3 regions of the Thalassotalea coralli genome follow, and region 3 is predicted to be linked to each of the others. Evidence: riboswitches for the same ligand, from Rfam matches in the RefSeq annotation. Region 3 holds a riboswitch; each other region holds the start of a gene.
What was found. Region 3 has a riboswitch for cobalamin ahead of ACOB80_RS03320 (cobaltochelatase subunit CobN). Riboswitches for the same ligand answer to the same signal wherever they lie in the genome.

Region 1 (4,557 bases), on a different contig from region 3:
GATTGTCCAGTTATTCTTATCGCTGATATCGATAAAGGCGGTGTCTTTGCTCATTTAGTTGGTACGCTAGCGCTGTTAAGTGAGAGTGAGCAAAAGCGCGTAATTGGTTTCGTTATTAACCGTTTTCGCGGTGATATTGCGCTTTTAGAGTCGGGATTAGACTGGTTAGAAGAGAGAACCGGAAAGCCTGTTCTTGGTGTTTTACCCTACATTCACGGTTTACATATTGCAGCAGAAGATGCGGTAACGGTGCGTCAAGAAGATAAAGGTACTAAGTTAAACGTTATCGTGCCTGTTACGCCGCGTATGAGTAATCACAATGACTTTGATGCCTTGCAACTTCACCCTGAAATAAATTTCCAATTTGTTTATGCCTCCGAGCTTCATAAAACCGATTTACCTGCAGCAGATTTAATCATCCTTGGCGGCAGTAAAAATACGCGAGCGGACCTTGCTTTCATTGTTGAGCAAGGCTGGGATAAACAGATTGCGCGTCATATTCGCTATGGCGGTAAGGTGTTTGGCATTTGTGGTGGTTACCAAATGCTAGGCAGTTTAATTATTGATAAATACGGTGTAGAAGGTGAAGCCGGTGAAAGTAAAGGGCTTGGCTTTTTACCCATGACGACAGAGCTTGCTAAAGAGAAAACACTCAAAAATTGCACTGGTAAATTGAATTTAGCCGGTGGCAATGTTGACGTATCAGGCTATGAAATTCATATGGGTGAGAGTCTTGCTACCGAGTCGACCAACACCATTCTTAGCATCGAAAATCAAGCACAAGGCATGATGAATGATGACGGCAACATTGCTGGTTGTTACTTGCATGGCATTTTCGATAACGACCAAGCGATCCAAGAATTAGCAAGCTGGTGCGAGACAGCTTTGTCAGAACACCATGATTTGGCTGAAATACAAGAACAGGCCATCGATAAGTTGGCGGATGTCTGCCACGAGCATTTAGATATGAAACAGTTAACGCACTTAATTGCACAATGGGGAAACTAACATGAGCACAGAAAAAGAGAATCAAACTAAGCAAGAAAAACATAAAGCTCGACAACAAAAAGTAAAAGAAAAAGTCGATCAGCGCATTGCGAATGCTACTGAAGATAAAGGCTTACTTTTGGTAATTACAGGTAATGGTAAGGGTAAATCCACATCAGGCTTTGGTATGGTAACGCGCTCTGTTGGCCATGGTTTGAAAGCGGCTGTATGCCAGTTTATCAAAGGTACTTGGGAGTGTGGCGAACGCAACTTGTTAGAGCAAAACGGTGTTCCATTTTATGTGATGAAAACCGGTTTTACTTGGGAAACACAAAATAAAGAACTCGATATGGCGGCTGCAGATAAAGTGTGGCAGGAAGCGAAAAAGTTACTTGCTGATGCGTCGGTAAATACTATTTTACTGGACGAATTAACCTATATGTTGAGTTACAACTACTTAGATATCGACGAAGTACTAGAGACTATTGCTAATCGCCCAGAAGGGCAACATGTCATTGTTACTGGTCGAGGTGCTCATCGCCGTCTAACGGAAATGGCAGATACTGTATCGGAAGTACAATCTTTGAAGCACGCTTTTGATTCAGGCATCAAAGTACAAAAAGGCATTGATTGGTAAGCACCGCCAATCGATAAAAAGGAACGACTATGAAGTTTTTTCATTACCTGTGTTTTGTCTTTGCACTTTCATTTTCTATTGTAGTAGGTGCAACTGACAAAAGTGAAAATAAAGAGACAGCACCTGCGAAACGTATTATTGCGTTAGCGCCGCATATTGTTGAAAACCTTTATGCGATAGGCGCTGGTGATTTAATTATTGGTACGACTGAGCATGCCGACTTCCCTGAAGCTGCTAAAGAAATTCCTCGAGTTGGCAACTACGCACGATTGAACATAGAGCAAATATTAGCGTCGGATCCAGATCTGATTATTGCGTGGAAATCTGGCAGTCCAAGCGATGATATTGAGCGCCTAAAAAGCTTTGGCATTCCCATAGTGCAATCTAAGCCAACAACTCTCGAAGAAGTGGCGGAGGAGCTTATTTTTCTTGGTGAGCTAACGGGTAAAAACGAAGCAGCCAAGCAAGTTGCGCAAAGATACTTGGCTGGTTTGCAAGCGCTACGAGCACAATATCAAGATAAAGCGCCCATTTCTGTATTTTATGAGCTTTGGCCGCGACCGTTAACTACCATTGCTAAAAAAGCTTGGCCGCAGCAGCAACTGGATTTGTGTCAGGTAAATAACGCATTTATTGATAGTAAAACGGATTATCCGCAAATCAATGTTGAAGATGTGGTGTTAGCGTCGCCTGACATTATTATTCAGCCAAGCGCTCACAGCAATAGCATGCCAGATAGTATTAACTGGCAACAATGGAAGACTATTCCAGCGGTAAAAAACAATGCATTTTTACATCCGAATGCTGACAAGATGCATCGGATGACCATACGTTCGTTAGACGAATTAACGTTACTTTGTCAGCAAATTGACGAGATTCGCCAGCGAGCCAAATAACCTGCCAGTAAAACTGGCGTAAACACTACGTATTGAGCGCTCGACTAGATTGAGCAAAAAGGGAAGTAGGTGAAATTCCTACACTGCCCCCGCAACGGTAATTGGTTTAGATAAACCATCAGTCCGGAGACCGGTTCAATACCTAACTTTCTTATCAAAGCGGGCGGCTTTGATGGCGAGGAGCATATGAAAAAAACTATAATTGCCGCATCGGTATTGACGGCATTAACAACCCCGGTATTAGCAAACGACACTACTCAAGCAACTGACGCAGATGAATACATCTCGGTAACAGCAAACCGCTTCGCAACGAAAGCGGAAGATGTATTAGCGTCAGAAGTGATTATTACTCGTGAACAAATTGAGCTAATTCAAGCGAAATCTGTTTTGGACGTGTTAGCGACTGTTTCAGGCGTTGATATTTCTAAAAACGGTGATAGAGGTCAAAACTCATCAGTTTATATTCGTGGTAATGACTCAGCGCATACTTTAATTTTGGTGAATGGTGTACGTGTTGGCTCGGCAACACTTGGTACAGCAAATTTAAATGAAATTGCACCTGAATTAATTGACCGTATTGAAATTGTTAAAGGTCCACGCGCGGCACTTTGGGGCTCAGACGCTATCGGTGGCGTTATTCAAATCTTTACGCGTAAGCTTGAAGGTGGTGAGCACTTTGCCAGCGCTACATTTGGTAGTGAAAGTTACCAAAAGTTCAGTGCAGGTGTTGGTATCGAGCACGGCAATGGCTTTACCAGTATTAGTGTTAACCATGAAGAAAGTGATGGCTTTGACGTTCGCGAGGGCGACGAAACTGATGAAGATGGTTTCAGTTACGACTCTATTGCAGTTAATGGCGAGCAACAAGTTACGGATAGCTTTTCTGTTAACTGGTTAGTACAAGTTGATACGGGCGATACAGAATACGATAGCGGCTGGGGTGCGAATGAAACAGAAGTTAGTAACCATGTTTGGCATTTAGGTGCAAAAATTGATTCTATGCTTGGTAACTACGACAATGTTTCTGAGTTTTCAGTTGGTCAAAGCCGTACTTCAAATGAAGGATTTAGAAATGACGAAGGTAAAGTCACGCCAACAGGAGATGTTTATGATACTCGACGTGATCAAGTCTCATGGGTAAACAGCACAGTTTTTTCATCTGATTGGCAAGCGAGCTTTGGTGTTGATTACATCGATGAACAGCTAAAAGGTACGAACGAATACAAAGAAAAACAACGTGATATCTACGGTATTTTTGGTCACACCATGTACAACAAAGACAAATTCACTTATGAATTAGCTCTTCGTTATGATGATGTACATGGTGTTGATTCAGAAACATCGTACAACGCAAGTGTCGCTTATCAGTTAACTGATAACACGCGCATGGTTTTTTCAACAGGAACAGGTTTTAAAGCACCAACCTTTAATGACCTTTACTACCCACCACAATGGGGTTCGATTGGTAATGAAAATTTAGTTTCTGAGACTTCAGAAAACTATGAGTTTACCTTGACTAGTCAGCTTGACGAGTTGCGCGTTGATTTTAACCTTTATCAAACGGATATCGAAAATCTTATCGAGTGGACAGGCAAAGATAGCGATGGAAACACTACGCCAATAAATGTTGCTAATGTGGAAATTAAAGGTGCGGAACTTGGCTTAAACTACCGTGGTTTTGGCGGTGTTCACCAGTTTAATGCGAGCTATGTTGAAGCAGAAGACCAAGGTGCAAAGCCGGGTGAAATTGCGCAACTTATCCGTCGTGCGAAGGAATTTTACAGTTACCAGTTCAATGCAGAAGTGGCCAATGCTGATGTTTACCTAGAGTGGCAATACAAAGGTAAGCGTTACGATTCTGTGTGGGGTGTAGGTACAGTAGAATTAGATAGCTATCAGTTAGTTAATTTAGGTGTTAGCTACCCAGTTACTGAGGCGATTAAATTAGAAGCGAAAGTAAATAATGCCTTCAATGAAGATTACAACACGACAAGCGGCTACTACTCGCAAGGTCGCGTAGTGTACTTCGGTATTAGT
Region 2 (4,557 bases), on a different contig from region 3:
TCAAGATTACGATATTTGCTTAGTATTTGAAGCAGCTGGTCCTGAAGACAACGTGGTGATTGCAAGAAAAGGTGTTGCTACTTTTGATATAGAGCTTGAAGGTAAGGCCGCACATGCAGGTAATCATTTTTCTGATGGTGCTGACGCAAACTTAGCCGCGGCTCACATGATTATCGCTTTATCGAGTTTAACTAAACTTTCCCGTGGCACCACCGTTAATGCTGGGAAAATGTCGGGTGGCATAGGTGCTAATACGATTTCGCCTAGCGCAAAAATAAAAGTAGAAGCCCGCTTTACCGATAGTGACGAAAAGCGTCGTGTCTTAGATGCAATTGAAGAAATTGCTAATGCACCTAAGGTAAAAGGTGTATCTGTAAAACTATCCGGTGGATTGCAACGCGATGTGATGGAAACCAGTGATAACCAAGTGGCACTTATTCAGCGCCTAGAGAAAATAACAGGGTATCCGTTTAAATTAGAGCGCCGAGGTGGGGTAAGTGATGCCAATGTTGCTTCAGGCGCGGGTTTAGCAACTCTAGATGGTTTTGGGCCATTTGGCGATGGCGACCATACCGTTAATGAGCGAGCTTGTAAGGAAAGTTTAGCAGGGCGCGTTGTATTAGTGAGTAAAATTTTAAATGCTCTAAATGGTGAACAGAATCAATTAGAGCCTCAGCAATCGTCAGAAGACATAGAAAATGTCGCTTAGTTTTCCTTAAAGCAACCTATCAATTTTACCTCTAGTAGCTGCTTGGTTAAAAAAGCAGCTACAAATTGCTTCACTCAGTTAACAATTGTTAACAATGAAACAGGAATGTAACACCTATACTGTTGTCATTGAATCGAAACAGGAAGCCGAAATGAAAAAGTATTTAGTCACCCTAATTTCTGCCGTTGCTATGATGGGTTTAAGTTTTGCAACATTCGCTCAGTCTACCGTTGAAGAGGGCGTCATTAAAAAAGCTGAAGTTATTACGACAAAAGCGGGTAAAGATGGTAAGCCATTATTAGGTGCAGCCGTTGGTGTTGGCATAGGTTCAGCTTTTGGCTCTGGTAGCGGTAACGATGCTGCCAAGGTTGTCGGTGGATTAATTGGTGCAAAACGTCAAGCAGCCAAAAAGCAACAAACTGTTTATGGCTGGCGCTATATTGTTGAAGTTAAAGGTGAACTGAAGGTAGTTGATGCTTGGTGTTCTGGTCCTAATCAACAGTGTACTGGTGTAACTGAGGGAAATAACGTTTACGTAGTTAACGGTAACGAGGTCATCGTTAAGTAACATCAGCTAAACGTGTTTTATTGAATTAAAGAAAATGCTCGCAACATTTCTTGTCCTAGCCAACCTTAACCGGTTGGCTTTTTTTATGTGAACCAGTGTGGAGAAGTGCTTGATTTGTAATACAGTTACTGTTTTGATATGTAGCTTGATGGACTAAGGAGTAAGCGAAATAATGGATATTCACACGGATAACTCAGCGCAATCCGCGAGTATCACGTTTAACAGGTGGGTGTTGCTTGCAGCAATACTATTTAACTGGATTACGTCAATAGCGTTTATGCTGTTTTTTCGTTACCCAGTGCCATTGTTTGGGTATTTTGGCCCATACTCGGTTAATGGTTCTGTCACTGTTGAAAGTGCCTTTAACTCTGGTACTACATCATTTTTTTTCTATGGGCTTATCGGTGGTTTTCTGCTGATTGCTTTCTTATCTTTTATTTTAGCTCAAATCGTTAATCAAATAACCAAGAGTCCCGCTCGATACTGGTACATATTGGTGAGTGCTCTTCCTGCATTTTGTTGGAGTTTGTTTTTATCTACCTTAGATTACATGATCGGTCCTTGGTAGTTATCTTATCCATCTTATTTTCAAATTTACCCACTCAAGTTGGTATACATTATAAATTTGCCGTTTTGGACGTCTATACTTCTAATTCTTGGTAAAAGCTTGTTTTCTGTGCTAGAGTGTCGCCGCTTTTTATGGTGCAGATTTGTTTAAGTGATCTTAATGTTCATTTTTCTAAATAAATCCGCTTAAAAGGGAATGTGGTGTAAGTCCACAACTGTTCCCGCAACTGTAAGTAGGGCTGAGTTTTCATCCACTGGTTTTTGACTGGGAAGGGGAAGCTTGGGTTACCCCTATAAGTCAGGAGACCTGCCATGAAATTTTTTACACACCGTGCGGGTTACTCGGTAAGTACTAGATGATTTTCGTCTAGCCTTTCTGTTCGCCTGCACTGAATAGATGTTTTTAGTGGATTATGGCGAGTCAACGATTACAAGCAGATAACATTACCTGGCAGGTCGACAATAAGGTTATTGTTGATGGCGTTAGCTTTGCTGCGAATTGCGGTGAAGTTGTTGGTATTGTTGGTCCTAATGGCGCAGGCAAAACTTCGCTACTTAAATGTTTATACCAAGAAAATACTGTTGATTCGGGCAATGTTACGTTAGACGATATGCCGCTTAACTTACTTAGCCGCAAAGAAGTTGCTCAGAAAGTGGCAGTTGTAGGCCAGCAATACGATGCTATTTTTGCCTTGTCTGTAAACGATATTGTTGCCATGGGGCTTATTCCTCACAAGTCTTATTTTGAGCGAGATACCGACCAAGACAGAAAGTCGGTGACCGATGCGTTAATCAAAGTAGATTTACTCGATAAACGAGAGCAAGTGTTTAGTACCTTATCTGGTGGTGAGCAACAGCGCTGTATGATTGCTCGAGCCCTCGTTCAACAACCTAAGTTGTTGATTATGGACGAACCTACTAATCATTTAGATATCTATTATCAACATCAGATATTGTCATTCGTGAAAGAACTCGGTTTATCCGTGGTGATGACAATTCACGATCTTAATTTAGCAGCGCAGTATTGCGATCGCTTATTGTTGATTCATCAGGGCCGAGCACTTGCTTTCGCGGAACCTGAACAAGTCTTAACAGAAGCACTTATCAAAGAAGTGTTCCACTTAGATTGCTTAGTGGATGAACATCCGATTACGCATAAGTTACGTGTTTCCTTTGCCGGAGTTCAGCCATGATCAAACGATTATCTTTTTGGCAATCATCATTGCTATTACTGGCCATCACCATTACTTCTATGTTGTTAGCGATGGGCTTCGGTACGGCAGAACTAGGTTTTAAAAATGTTTGGCAGTGTTTAACCGATGAGTGCCAACGTCCCATTTACGAGACCATCTTAGTCGACATTAGATTGCCTCGAGTCATTATGGGTTTCTTTGCTGGGTTTGCTTTAGCAGCAGCGGGCGCCTTGATGCAAAATGTCACTCGAAATCCACTTGCTGACCCTTACTTATTCGGTATCGTTTCTGGCGCAGGTCTAGGTGCTACTTTAGCAAGCTTATTGCCGCCACCTTGGCAGGTGTTTTCAGTTCCTGTTGCCGCATTTTTAGGTGCGCTATTTGCGGTCTTTATCGTTGTTTTAGTGTTGATGCATAACAGCTGGCGCCGAATAGAGCATTTATTGCTTGCCGGCGTTGCTGTTTCTTTTATGTTGAGCGCATTTACCAGCTTTATCTTATATTTTGGTGAGGCATTTGCGGCAAATCGCGTCATTTTCTGGCTGATGGGCTCAGTTGCTCGAGCAGATTATATGGCGCTGTCTGTGGTTGTTCCTGTGATTTTATGCTGCTGTTTACTCGCCTTAGTCTTTTCACGTCAATTAGATGCGCTATTACTCTCTGACGAAAGTGCAAGAACGCTAGGCGTTAATGTTGCGTTAGTGCGCATTGTGGCGCTTGTTGCTTGTGCGGCCATGACTGCTGTTATCGTTTCTTATTGTGGTGGCATTGCTTTTGTTGGCTTGATGATCCCGCACATCGTAAGACCGTTTTTTGGTATTACCACGGCGAAGTTGCTGCTAAGTGCTGGCTTTATTGGTGGCTGCTTCTTGATATGGGTTGATGTTATTGCACGTACCATCGTTGCTGGGCAAGAAATTCCTATCGGCGTTATCACTTCGGTCATCGGCAGTATCTTCTTTCTTTTCTTAATGCGTAGGATGTAGTCATGTTTACCATCGAACCATTAGCTCGTGAATTTTCTGAACAAATCCAAGCGAAAATCGATCAGAAAACTAAGCCATTAGGCGCATTAGGCGCATTGGAATCAACAGCTTTACAGCTGGCAAACATTGAAAGTGGAAGCACAGGGCAGTGGCAGTCTATCTCTGTTAACGCACCACAAATGTTGGTTTTTGCTGGCGATCATGGCATTGCTGCTAAAGGCGTTAGTATTGCACCGAGTGAAGTGACTCATCAGATGGTGATGAACTTTCTAGCTGGTGGGGCGGCGATTAACTGCTTTTGCCGACAGTTTACCATTGATATGCAGGTGATTGACTGCGGTATAAAACTGCCTATCCCTAACGACATTGCGCAGCAGCATCATAACTTTATTGAACAACGTTTAGGCACAGGAACAGTAGATTTCAGTGAACAAGCGGCTATGAGTGTCGAACAAGTAGCAAAGGGCATTGAACTTGGCGCTAAATTAGCTGAAAAGGCTGCTAAATCGGGTAAAAATCTACTTATGTTTGGTG
Region 3 (4,557 bases):
AATAATGACGTTAGTTCAGCTTGTGGTGATGCAACTAAATTGGCTTTTATCTCTTCTGCTTTACCTTTATCAACCGTATCAACCGCAGCTAGTTCAGAAGTAACTTCAGTATCTAGACTACCTGTTGGTATAACACTTTCCTTGCCTTTCGATAGCATAGAATCAAGCATCATGTTAATTGCATCGTCTTGCCAATCTTTACCAAACACATGTAAGCCTAAAGGCATAAAACGTTCTTGTAAATCAGTTAAATAGTGTCCGACTTCATGCACTAACATGTCGTCATCTACCTGCTCAAAACTAATGCCCATCACGGCAAGTTCTGCAGACATTGCTTGAGCGAGCTCTTCTTTTAATTCAAGGGCGTCGACTTTGTCTCTTATTTGTTTTACTAAACGATCTGCAACTAATTCATTGTCACTACCATGGTTAGCTTCAAAACTCTCTATCAACTGACGTAGCTGTAATAACTCATCATAAAGTGGTGTGCTAGCTAGCGGTGGTGTTAAATGATCCACCATCACCGCTAAACCTCGTCTTTTTGCCTGAATACCTTCACCTACACCGTCAACTATGTATGGGTAAACGCCTGGAATATCGCCTGCAATAATTCGCGCATAATCATCTTCGGCTAAACCAACAGAACGACGAGGTAGGAATTCGTAAGTTGAGTGGCGGCCTAGGTGAACCAATGCATCCGCCTTAAATTTATTCTTTAAAAAATGGTAAAAAGCCAAGTATTGATGAGGTGGAGGAAAAGCCAAGTTGGCGTGAAGTAACTCTTCGTTTATCTCCCAACCACGCGGAGGCTGTGGACCAATAAACACGTTGCCAAACCGAATACCTGGCAACAATATTTCGTTATTGAACGTCATGACTTTACCAGGTGCTTTACCCCAACCTCCTAGACCTTCAATCCCTGTTTTCTTTATCGCGGCAATAATCGACGGCGCTTCTTCTAAGCAAGCATTATCAAGCTCTTTTTCTATTATGCCGTGGTAACAATGTTCCAGCTTTTCTAATAAAGCTAATGCTCTTTCTCTCCCTTGATGGTCAACACCTTCAAGTAAGTGATGCATCTCTTCAACAGTGTGATGCAGCGCTTCTTCAGCCATATCAAATTGCTTAGCTTCGATTGCTGCCGTTAACTGCTGATGCAATAAACCAAAAGGGCCGTGCTCCATTTCATGCTTGACCGTATCAGGTAAAGCTTCAAACCATGATTGGTAATCAGTAGCAGACATGGTTTCTATAGTGTTACTCATGGACGCTAACGCTGCAGAATCTCTTGGTAGATTAACGCCCTGTGCTTGCATCAGGTCTAAGAGTTCTTCTTGAGAATTAGGCAGCTTTCCTGTGTTGTAACCTTCAGCCTTCAACTTATTTAAAATTTGCCAAATCGACGCAGGTACGTCTAAGTTATCAGCGCCAATGTTATGTCTGCCCGGAGGGTGGTTGTAATAAACAATAGCAACACGCTTATCTTTATTTTCCTTAACTTTTAACTTATGCCAGTTGTTAATGCGTGTTAACACAGAGTTGATGCCACTCTGTTCAGCGATAACGCCTTGTACTTTTATTCCCGTGCTTTGATCGATAAAAGGTTTCCCTAAAGTAGCGACAACTAATGGTTGGCTAGCTCCTTGAAGTTCAGGCATGGCGATTTGGTAGTACACCTTATCTTGCGCTAAACCGTCTGATGAAAGTTGTCGTTCAATTGAACTGCGATCGCGCACTTTAATCGCTTTAATTACCGGAACATTTAGTTGCTGTAGAAATTCAGTGGTTTGTTCGCGCCCTTCACCGCCACCAATAACAAAATCTTGTAGCATAACCACCGCTGCTAATTTGTCTTTTAAAGGCAATAAAGCTTTAGCTGCTAATACGCCCGCTTCGCCCCAATAAGCTAATGCGGCGAGACAATGCGCGTTAAATTTATCTTTTGCTTGCAGACAAACTTGACGTAATAACTTAGCATCCGCGGGTCTTCCGCCGCCTGCATGATCGATAATGGCAATAATAGGCTCATTCACAGTCAATTTGTTTAAGTTTGTCTTCGGTAATTGATGATGAAATTCATCGTTAAAGTACCAACGAAGTTGTGGCGTCGGAAACGGGGGTTTTACGTCAGTACCATGTCCCATCTGTTCAAACATCCAAGCAAACAATTGCGCTGTGTTTTCAGCGCCAGCAGCATGCCAATAGGCTCTAGCCATCAACCATTCAGACTGCGCTGGATTGGCGTTAAGTTGGTCTTGTAAATCTTGTTGAAATGACTCGCCAGGCAAGGCTTTAGCGAGGGCTTTAAGTTGCTGTGAATTATCAAAAATTGTCTTTCGATTAAACTGGCTAAGCGCCACTAAACGGTGGTCACTGCTCATGATAAGTCGTTGTTGATTGTCGTTAACCAGCAGAGGTCTTAGGTTAGCGACACTTGCACCATAAAGGCCAAAGCCTAAAACCGCTTGGCTATTTTCGATGAGTGTTGCTCGTTGCTTGGGCGTTAGTGCCCATAATTGTGTATCTGTACGTGCGGTGATTTTAAGGTGACTGAATTTCGGGTTTGCCAAATAAAATAAACGAGCAGCTTCGGCAATGGTCTCGGCATTACGTTGAGAGGTTAGAATGAGTAAATCACTTTTACTTTGGGTTGCCCAAACAAAGTGTGAACTGCTCAGTAGCAGAAAAACAAAAAGAAAATAATTGCGCATGATTTCTCGCCAACGTCTTATAAAGCAATTGCGAGAACATAGACAAGAAGCTCTGAACAGCTAAGAAACCTGTGTCAAAAAACCACCTTGAAACTATATCGAGTATTCTCGCCCGAAAAGTAGTGTTTCTATGACATGTATCTGGCTCGTGTTGTTAAAACACTTACAGTTGCGAGTACAGCTCCGGAATTTAAATAAATAACTGACGATAGATATTCAGCACCGGATTCCATGGCGTTATCAATAAGCAATTGCTTTTTCAAACACATAGAAAACGCGAACTTTTTACAGGGAAAGGTTCGCAAAGTCAATTAATTGCTCAAAAATACAACTTTTATATTGTATTAAATGACGAAGTTATATTTGAACTTTCATTCGGCTGCGTCGGCAACGTTCTGAGCAGTATTTAACTGCGTTCCATTTGCGTTGCCACTTTTTTCTCCATCGAAACGGTCGTTTACAAACGACACAAACTTTAGTTGGTAAATCAAATTTCTTCATTACTGTCTTACGTGGCGACTTAATATTCGTTGCTTTTCTTGCACTACCTCTGGATTGTTTTTCCATGACCAAAGCAGCTGCTGGGCTTTCTTATAACTCTCTTCGAGATCAACGATTGGTGAAGGATAATCAACTCCTAGCTCAATGGCATACATTGCTTGTTCCATTACTGTGAGTTTCCAAGGCTGATGCACAAGAGTTTCTGGGATTTCGCTCAATTCTGGTAGCCAACGTTTAACAAAATAGCCATCGGGGTCTTTCTCCAGTCCTTGTTTTACTGGGTTATAGATTCTTATGGTATTAATTCCAGTTACACCCGCTTGCATTTGAAATTGGCTGTAATGTATACCCGGTTCAAAGTCTAAAAAAACACTTGCTAGATGTTTTACCCCAAGGCGCCAATCAACTTCTAAGTGATGACACAAAAAGCTGACTAGCATAGCCCTCATTCTAAAGTTAATATAGCCAGTTACGAGCAGACAGCGCATACATGCGTCAACCATTGGAATACCAGTTTTGCCTGATTTCCATGCAGCTAAACGAACGACAGATAGCTCTCCTGCCATTCTAGGCATGTGTTCATAGCCTTTATTAACGGCTCGAAACTCCATATCACTCTCACTTTCAAACTTTTGAATGAAGTGACAATGCCAATGAAGTCTTGAACTAAATGCAACCAAGCTACGTCGCCATCCTGGCTTTTTCCAATGAGACAAAAGGCTTTGATAAACTTGCCTTAGGCTAATATTACCCCAAGCAAGATAAGCACTCAGTCTTGAGCAATATACTTGGCTTTGTTCCGGTGAAGATAAGTTAAACGCATAGTTTTTACCACGTGTTGAAAAAAATGACTCTAATACCTGCCATGCCTCATTCTCCCCTCCTTGCTGCCAGTTAGTCTCACCAATATTAAAGTAAGCTAATAATTGAGCCGTCGATGCAACATCGCTTTCATCAGTTGTCATCCAATTCACAGTATTTGGGTCAACATTTTCAACGTTAGCTCTCATCACGTCGCTCCAGTGCTTGTCCCAACCAATTCTATTTGGTTTACCTCGAATAACAGCAGCATAATTAGCCTCGTGCCAGTGAACTTCATTGTTGTAACACCATGTCATAACGTCTTTATCACGCTGAAAGGTATTACTTAAGCCTACTTCTTGATGTGAAAATAAATAGCGAATGTCGAATTTTTCGTGGAGACTTGACAACAGCGCTAACATATCCTCATTCGCGCACAATAAAGAGCGACTAGGCAATCGACTCTGAATGTCTAAAAGTGATTGTGCGACGAATTGCCAATGCCTTTTACTATAGTGAGTGTCTTGTAATAGCATCGGTTCGA

Region 1: it holds a riboswitch for cobalamin, as region 3 does, so the genes downstream of both, ACOB80_RS18220 (TonB-dependent receptor domain-containing protein) here and ACOB80_RS03320 (cobaltochelatase subunit CobN) in region 3, are expected to answer to the same signal.
Region 2: it holds a riboswitch for cobalamin, as region 3 does, so the genes downstream of both, ACOB80_RS18175 (ABC transporter ATP-binding protein) here and ACOB80_RS03320 (cobaltochelatase subunit CobN) in region 3, are expected to answer to the same signal.

The regions. Positions count from the first base shown of each region.
Region 1 covers NZ_JBVVBK010000007.1:340,792-345,348, forward strand. The annotation lists gene ACOB80_RS18205 (cobyric acid synthase) at 1-1,008, shown strand, start outside; gene cobO (cob(I)yrinic acid a,c-diamide adenosyltransferase) at 1,010-1,624, shown strand; gene ACOB80_RS18215 (cobalamin-binding protein) at 1,654-2,520, shown strand; cobalamin riboswitch at 2,538-2,673, shown strand; gene ACOB80_RS18220 (TonB-dependent receptor domain-containing protein) at 2,707-4,557, shown strand, end outside.
Region 2 covers NZ_JBVVBK010000007.1:333,112-337,668, forward strand. The annotation lists gene ACOB80_RS18160 (M20 family metallopeptidase) at 1-709, shown strand, start outside; gene ACOB80_RS18165 (hypothetical protein) at 861-1,277, shown strand; gene ACOB80_RS18170 (hypothetical protein) at 1,450-1,845, shown strand; cobalamin riboswitch at 1,989-2,173, shown strand; gene ACOB80_RS18175 (ABC transporter ATP-binding protein) at 2,258-3,037, shown strand; gene ACOB80_RS18180 (FecCD family ABC transporter permease) at 3,034-4,023, shown strand; gene cobT (nicotinate-nucleotide--dimethylbenzimidazole phosphoribosyltransferase) at 4,026-4,557, shown strand, end outside.
Region 3 covers NZ_JBVVBK010000001.1:731,683-736,239, reverse strand. The annotation lists gene ACOB80_RS03320 (cobaltochelatase subunit CobN) at 1-2,711, opposite strand, end outside; cobalamin riboswitch at 2,827-2,971, opposite strand; gene ACOB80_RS03315 (DUF2256 domain-containing protein) at 3,069-3,212, opposite strand; gene ACOB80_RS03310 (cryptochrome/deoxyribodipyrimidine photo-lyase family protein) at 3,212-4,557, opposite strand, start outside.